2 regions of the Pseudoalteromonas sp. THAF3 genome follow, and region 1 is predicted to be linked to the other one. Evidence: riboswitches for the same ligand, from Rfam matches in the RefSeq annotation. Region 1 holds a riboswitch; the other holds the start of a gene.

Region 1 (4,215 bases):
CCAAGGTAAAGCCGCTCATTTACACTACTCATTGGTGACTTTAATTCCTTACTTTTGGCTTATTGATAGCGCCCCCCAAGGCGTCAAGAAAGCCTTCTACCTCAACCCTATAACTTATTTCGACAACTAACGGAGCAACGGATGCGATTAGTATTACTGGCTTTGGCGTTTATTTTACTGCTATGCAGTTGCGCAGAACCCGTCCCTGCACAAAAGCGCGATTATGTCGGGCACTGGCAAAGTCCCAGCATGAGTTTATTGATTCTTGAAGATGGCACAGTTGCCTATAAACGCTATAAAAACGGGGGCTCTACCTCAGTGGAAGGGCCGTTGCAATCATTCGAGGGTGACGACTTCAGTGTTGGCATTGGTTTTTTCAGCACCACCTTCATCGTCAACGAGCCACCGAACAACAACGACGGTCAATGGACTATGGTCGTTGACAATGAACGGCTAATAAAACAACCGTCTGCCTACAGCCATTAAATTCAGTTTTCATCAAACAAGGAAGACCCCAGTGAGTCAACTTACCCGCAAAAAGCAATTTGCCACGCGTGCGGTGATCACCCGCGCTTTATACACCGGTGCATTGTTTATCTATGTACTGTTTTTTATTAATTTTATGATGGAGCAGAGCTTTTGGGCGCAAGCGATATCGGTGTTGATATTTAGCTTTATGCTCAGTGCCCAGTATCAATGGAGCATCGAGCCCATACGCTGTAGTGCCATATTTGTTGAGCATGGGGTACTGAACTTACTTGATACGCCGATAAAGCTCGCTGATGTCAAAGAGGTAATTTACTGCCAGCACCAGCGTTATGAACATGTTGTTCGTTTTCGCTATCACAATAGAACTTTTCAAGACTTTGAGCTCTCCTCGAGTGACCTGATAGCCGATTTACAGCTTTATCATTTTTTAGTGGCCCAAGGTTTGGTGGTGCGCATGACTGAAGACAGTAGTCAGTTTTCTTAGATATTGGCGAGCACTCACTATTAGCTTATCTCATGAAGATTTTATTCACAGGAAAGGTAACTTTATTTTTCACACAGTATCGAGCATTTATTCTTTATAAGAAATTTTTTATAAGTTGATTGTTGCGTAATTAAGGAATTATAACGTTGGCTTTTTAATGAAAAAGAGGTGTTCAGATTTATTTATTGTTGATAGGTTAATAGCGACTTGATTGAAAAACAATCAACTTAGTTTCTGTTTATATAAATGATAAGTTTATGTAGCATTTTTGTTTCCAAGCTATTGTTAAGGAAATAAAAATGAGACAAAAAATTTTATCAGCCTGTGTGTTGGCGTTGCTCTTTTTCGTGGCCAATAATGTATTGGCATCTAGCTCACAAATAAAAGTAACAGACTACAATACCTTCTATGATACCCAAGTAAACAGTGTAAATTGCGGAGGGTATTGGGACGAGCGATTAGTGAGAGTCTGTGATTATAGAACCGAGTTAGTAGACGTTTCTTACAAACGTTGTCACTACAGGCTTACAGCATCGGCTTCTAATAGCGATGCGCCAGAGTGGGAAACTCGCGTTGTATTATCAACACAAAGTTGCCCAGCAAACTGGACAATTGCCGGACCTTCTGGCCAGGCTCCCGGTGGCGTATATATGCATCAACACAACTCCTATTTCACTCAACAAGAAGAGCAAACCGTCGAATATAATTGTCGTATGGAAACGCGAACTGTTTGGGTGCCAGTTGATGGTGAGCATTGCCCCATACAACCTTAATTAGATTCCATAATCGGCAATACACAGGCTGGCTGCGGCCAACTTGTGTATCCAAGCAATCATTCACCGCCAGAACACCTTCCAGTGAAGTGTGATATTGACTTCTAGCCGTCTGCTAGGTACATTGCTGATTCACTTCGGTCGTAAGACCGAATGTGTCGCAGAAGAGGTGCGATAGCTAGGTAGTAAACGTGAGGCCGACGACAGCCTTTGATCGTTTATGAGGGAGACTATCGCCGAGGAAGTGCATTGTGCGTCGCAATGGCTTTCGGTTCTTGAGGCTGAATCCTCGGAACTGTCACCTGTAGGGGTGGAGGGCTTCTGGCAATGGACATTCTTACCTTTTTAGTCTTGCCAAGTTCTCCTGATTGTATTTGAAAAATAACTCGTTTTTCATCTCGGAGAGATAATGAATCAGGAATATTCTGTCGCCAAGTTTGGCGGCACTTCAGTGGCCGATCATGGCGCTATGAGCCGGTGTGCACAAATCATCGCAGATAATAACAATGTGCGTGTAGTGGTTGTCAGCGCCAGTGCCGGGGTCACCAATCACCTGGTAGCGTTATGCCAAAGTGCATTAACGCCTCAGCAGCGCCAAGCGCACATCGATGGGGTGATCGCCATCCAGCTCAATATTCTCGAATATGTCAGCCTTGATGCCGATTTAGCCCACGGCTTTGATGTCACCTTGAGCGCCTTTCGAAGCAGTGCTGCGCAAGCGCCACAATCGAGCGCTCACAGCGATGAGCTACTGAGTTTTGGCGAGCGTTTCTCCTCTTATTTGTTTACTCAGGTATTACGGGAACACGGCGTGGCGGCAACGCGCTTTGATGTGCGTTCGGTGCTCAAAACAGATAGTCAGTTTGGCAAAGCCCAGCCCAATATTAAAACTACGGCACAGCAAGCCCATGCCCAATTGCTGCCGTTGCTTAAAGATCAAGTGGTTGTCACTCAGGGCTTTATGGGCAGTGATGACTATGGCGATACCACCACGTTAGGGCGCGGGGGGTCGGATTACAGCGCGGCCTTATTAGCCGAGGCGATTGGCGCGAACAGCGTATATATTTGGACCGATGTGGTCGGTATTTTCAGCACCGATCCCAGAGTCTGTACCAAAGCCGCACCCATCGCCCACTTAAGCTTTGACGAAGCCGCCGAAATGGCAACCTTTGGCGCAAAAGTCTTACACCCGGCAACTATCTTACCCGCTGCGCGCAGTGGCATCAGTGTGTTTGTTGGCTCCAGTCGCGAACCACAAGGGGGTGGAACCTGGATACAAAAAACGCCACAAGGAGACACTTTAGCCGGGGTTCGCGCTGTGACTCAGCGTAAAAACCAAATTCTCTTGACCCTAAAAAGCCCGGAAATGTTATTAGCGAGCGGCTTTTTAGCGCGGGTGTTTACTATTTTGAGTGAGCATAAAATCTCCGTTGATTTGGTCACAACTTCGGAAATAAGTGTCGCACTGACGCTCGATAATGCCCCGAATGCCAGTCGTCCGGAGCTAGATCAGCAAGCCCTTGAGCGTTTAAGCGAGTTTTGCCATGTGTCAGTTGAGAATAACCTCACATTGGTGGCGTTAATTGGCTCGGAGATTGTACTGCGTCAGAGCGAGTTGAATTTAATGCAGGTGCTCAGTGAGTTTGATATTCGCCTTATTTGTCACGGCGCATCGAAACATAACCTGTGCTTCTTGGTTGAGCAAAGCCAGTCTGATGCGGTGGTGCAAACTATTCATCAACGGCTGCTGGAAGGTTAACAGTAAGCACCGGGCGCTGCGTATCGGTGATGAGGCTGATATCAAAGTGCCCGGCAAATAGCTCCTGACAATACACCTGGCCATCAAGGGCGGCGATAAGCTCCAAGATGGGTTGGCCTAACAAGGTGGCAATGGGTTGCTTAGTCGCTTTTGCGTAGGCTTCTTTTAATGTCCACACCCGGAAAAAGGTCTCAACATCGCTGCCAATATCCCTTGCCTCGGCCTCAGGATAATAGTGCGCCGCCAGCTTCTTAAAGGCGCGTGCGTTGTCAATTTTCTCAATATCTACGCCTAATAAGGCTGCGCCGCGCGTCATCGCGACGGCAATGTGGCCGTGAGCGTGGCTGATGACTACCCGCGCATCGAGGGGGTGGCCATCAACGCTGAGCACCAGCTGCGCCTGACCAACGTCAAATTCACTGCACCAGGCAGCAAGGGGGTAATCGCGATACTGTGGGTAGAGTTGTCGCGCCAGCTGTTTTATAGCCCAGCGTGTGGCGCGATATTCCTGCTGCGCCTGCACCTTTTTACGTTTTGCTAAGACCGCTTGCTCTATGCGGTGCAAATGTGAGTCATCTAATTCACTGTGCGCCTTAGCACAATAAAGCAACACCACGTTGCTGTGCTTGGCATATTGCTCGGTATCGGTCGGTAAAGGTGAAAAGCGATAGGCAGGGTTTAGCATCAAGGACATTCCGATAAGCGTGGCT
Region 2 (4,215 bases), 1.6 Mb from region 1:
GGCGTTCACAGAGTGCTTGTAATGGCGCCAACATGCTTTGCCATAGGTGAAGAAGTTGGGCCGCATCAAGCATGTTGCCCCACTGAAAAATATGAAGGCCAATGCAATTCAGCGCAGGGTAGTCGGCTAAGTAGAGCCCTTGCCACTGCTCTGGCGCTAAGCCAAACGGAGTCAGGGTATTGCCACCGAGCGGATTGCGCTCACCCTCTGGCCAGCGCAACTGCACTCTGAGTAACACATCCACTTCAATACCTTGGTTGTACGCCAGCTCATTAAGCCAGCGAACTTGATTGATACTCTCCAACACAAAGGTACGCACCCCAGCGTCTAAAAATTCGCCTAGCTGCTGGCGCGATTTTGCCGGCCCAGTGTTGAGGATGCGTTGTGCACCAACAGGTTGTGAAAGCACCTGGTTGAGCTCACCGCTGCTGGCGACATCAAAGTCAAAGCCAGCAGCTGCCAGAGTATCGATAACCGCAGATAAAGGATTCGCTTTTACCGCATACCATAACTTCACCACATCTTGCGCCATCAGCTCATCAAGGTGCTTACGTAGACTGTCAAGATCGTAGACAAAGCAAGGCTCGTGGCGCTCCTGAGTGAGGGTATCAAAAGCGTTTAACAATGCGCCAGAGACAGGCATTAGCGTAATACCTCTTCTAACTCCAGCGATGCATCGCTGTGCTGATCGCGATACTTTACGATAAGCGCACAGCTCATACTGAGCCCTTGTTCGCGTCCCCAAGCGCTAGAGCTTGGGCGCGAGCCAGGTATAACAATGGCGTTGGCCGGAATCGCTTCGCCCTTATCGAGTTGTCGCTCGTTAACGCAGTCATATACTGGGATAGTGGCGCTTAAACGTACACCAGGGGCGAGTACCGCACCTTGGCGAACTACCACCCCTTCGACAATGACACAGCCCGCGCCGATAAAGGCATCATCTTCAATCACCACAGGGTTAGCGCCAATTGGCTCGAGCACGCCACCTAATTGCACGGCGGCGCTAAGGTGAACGTTTTTGCCCACTTGCGCACATGACCCTACCAAGGCATGACTGTCGACCATAGTTCCACTATCAATGAAGGCACCAATATTGACATATGCGGGTGGCATAATGATGGTGCCAGGGGCAACGTAAGCACCTCGACGCACAGCACTACCGCCAGGCACCATGCGAACATTATCTTGGGCGCTAAAACCGCGAGGAGCTAGATTGTGCTTATCAACAAAGCCGCCCGCAAACTCGGTGTTATTACCATTTTTGAAGGCTTCGAGAATGCCTTTCTTTACGTCTATATTGGCGTGCCATTGGCCGTGTTCGTCTTGTGTTGCGGCGCGTACGTGGCCGCTTTCGAGGTCATTTAGTAAGTCTAACCAACTCATAACTGAGGTACCTTGTTAACTAATTTTATCAATGTGCCCACGCAACAATGCGTTCATGGGCATTAAGAAGTGGTTGTGTGTCATTAAGCTCAAGGTGGCTTAATGGTGGTCGTAACACCGGGCTGTTGAGGCGTTCAAGAGCATGCAAAAGGCACTTAACGGGTACTGGATTGGCTGCACTGAACAGCGCATCAATTGCACTGCGCCAGGTTACAAAGGCATTGACGCTTTGCCCTTGAAGGCATTGTTGTACCAGGTGCTGTGTCTGCTGTGGCCAGACGTTGGCGGCCACAGATACAAGGCCCGCTGCACCGGCCTGAGCAAAATAAGGCATCAGCGCGTCGTCGCCACTGAAAATCGCTAACTCAGGCGCGGCTTCGCGGTAAGCCTCAAATTGTGCAATATCACCGCTGGCTTCTTTAAGTGCCCAGCACAGTGGGTGCTGTTGTAGCTGAGCTAAGACTGTGGGGGGAATACTAACTGCGGCGCGTCCGGGCACGTTGTACAACATGCACGGCTTTTTGCTGGCATCCAGCAGTGCCGAGTACCAATGTAGCTGCCCTTGAATACCCGGTTTAGCATATAGGGGCGCTCCCAGAAGGTAGGCATCTATGGGGTGTTGGTTACAAAAACTAAGCCATTGTAGTTGCTGGCTAAGATTAAAACCCCCCACGCCAACCATCAGTGGCACACGCAAGGTGAGCGCCGTAACGTGACGAACTACGGCTTGTTGCTCATCTATACTGAGAGCCAGAGCTTCACCAGTAGAGCCAAGAATAAGAATGCCATTTCCCGCTTGCTCTTGCTCGCGCACAAGTAGGGTTAAGGTGTTAAAATCAATACTGCCGTCAGCATGCATCGGAGTGATCAATGCTGTCCAGACAATGGTATCTGCTAAAGAATGAGTTGTAGTCATCTCTCACGAACTTAGTGCGAGTTCGATTGAATTAGGAAGGGGTTGCCCGCCTCGCATCGAACTGGTTAAATTCGAAGAGCGAATGGGCTTAAAACACAGAGCCAAATGGGCCCAGCGTTACTAAGACCAGAAGCTCTCCACCAAAAACATAGCGCTAAGCGCTAATGGTGACAGTCGCTGGGATTCAACCCATGCGCCCGAGACAGTAAGTAGCAAACTTTACTGGTCTCTCGGCGTACATTCCCCTCGTTATGGTGCTTTGGAGTTTGCTCTCCTTCCCATAACTACCTGAATGACGCTCCTCTTCTAGCCCTTGCGACCACAGCACATGCGGCCGACTCAATAAGGGTGCCTTTTTATTCAATCACTTTATGCTTAACGCTGTCAACGCTAAAGCGAGAACAAATTTTACAAAGGCTGATTTTGTGTCAGTATTAAGGGGTTATTGCAAAGGCCCCTCTTATGCAACGTCTTACCAAACACTTACAAAAACGTTATTTCTGGGCAGCCAGTGTGCTTGTTGTTGTCATACTTAGCTCTACGGTTTATGTGATGAAAAGTATCAATATGCAGCGAAATGACGCAAAAGTAATAAATATTGCAGGTATGCAGCGGATGCTTTCGCAGAAGATTGCATTGCATAAATTGGCCGTCAATGACCGTGCTGTAAGTTTTGAGCAGCAGCAACTCGCTCGTGCCACTATGCGCTTTTACAATAACCATGAGTTTTTATTAGGCTCACAGTTGGTGCAGCAAAGCCCTCAGGTGCTGGCGCTTTATCACCAGCAGGGCTTGGATGGTCGGGTGCGCCAGTATGTGCAGTTAGCGAGTCGCAGCGATGCACCTTTAAGTGCTTTTCAGGGTCAAAAACTGCTGTCGTTATTGCAGGACTTAGATGCTGTTGTCACCGTATTAGAGTCAAAATCTAAGCAAAAAATAGAACATTTACAGCTTGTTATTCCCCTTTTAACGCTGGCAGCCATTGCTACTATTTTATGTGAGTGGTGGCTCATCTTTAATCCTTTGACACGTCGAGTGTCAGCCATTCTTTATCGGCTTCGTTACCAACGGCGTCAAGCCGCGCATGCGCATCGGGTAAAATCTGACTTTTTAGCTAATATGAGTCATGAGCTAATGACGCCAATTACGGGGATTATTGGCCTATTGGACTCTCATACTGCGGCTGGTCGCGAAGAACAGCAAACGGCATTGGGCTGCGCCCGACATTTGCAGGCATTAGTGCAAGAAATGCTGGAATTACAGAAGCTTAAGTCGGGAGCGTTTACTACTTTAGTGACCGAACAGTCATTAAAGCAAACGGTGAGTGCAATATTGGCGCCTTGGCAGCTTAAGTCTGAAACCCTGCAGCGATTGAGTGTCGAGGGTGAAGATAGCCTACCTGTTCAAGCACAAACTGATCATCTGCATTTAATCCAAGCAGTTAATCAGCTATTGAGCAACGCCTTTATACATACGCGCGCTGCGGTGCATGTGCAATTTGAATACCATGAACCAGCTGGGCTGCTGAGTGTTGTCGTTAAAGATAACGGCGATGGCATTGCTACTGCTTATATTGAGGCTGCTCAGCAACATGCTGTGTATTACAACACCGAGCAGGTACAGCACTTTCAGGGCGCGAAATTAGGTCTCAGCCTCGTGTATGCGTTGGCTCAAGAGGTGGGTGGAAGCCTTACGATTCGTAGTACCACAACAGGCACTGAGGCCAAGCTAACTTGGCCCGTACTTACTATCGACAAAGCCCGGTTAGAGCCAAGCAGCCAGCATGGCGATATTCTGATTGTTGAAGATAACCCAATAAATCAGTTAGTGCTTGCTAAACAAGCTCAGCAAATAGGCTTTAACACCACCATTGTTGATGATGGTGAGCAAGCACTCAATAAATTACTAGAACATCA

The links. A riboswitch is a leader RNA that binds a small molecule or an ion and turns the genes downstream of it on or off. The one in region 1 is predicted to bind lysine.
Region 2: it holds a riboswitch for lysine, as region 1 does, so the genes downstream of both, dapA (4-hydroxy-tetrahydrodipicolinate synthase) here and lysC (lysine-sensitive aspartokinase 3) in region 1, are expected to answer to the same signal.

The regions. Positions count from the first base shown of each region.
Region 1 covers NZ_CP045418.1:1,814,378-1,818,592, reverse strand. The annotation lists gene FIU82_RS08370 (M23 family metallopeptidase) at 1-130, shown strand, start outside; gene FIU82_RS08365 (hypothetical protein) at 142-486, shown strand; gene FIU82_RS08360 (hypothetical protein) at 518-973, shown strand; gene FIU82_RS08355 (hypothetical protein) at 1,273-1,746, shown strand; lysine riboswitch at 1,903-2,075, shown strand; gene lysC (lysine-sensitive aspartokinase 3) at 2,156-3,505, shown strand; gene FIU82_RS08345 (4'-phosphopantetheinyl transferase superfamily protein) at 3,477-4,190, opposite strand.
Region 2 covers NZ_CP045418.1:260,962-265,176, forward strand. The annotation lists gene FIU82_RS01245 (PLP-dependent decarboxylase) at 1-643, opposite strand, end outside; gene FIU82_RS01250 (2,3,4,5-tetrahydropyridine-2,6-dicarboxylate N-succinyltransferase) at 643-1,383, opposite strand; gene dapA (4-hydroxy-tetrahydrodipicolinate synthase) at 1,412-2,299, opposite strand; lysine riboswitch at 2,422-2,613, opposite strand; gene FIU82_RS01260 (response regulator) at 2,762-4,215, shown strand, end outside.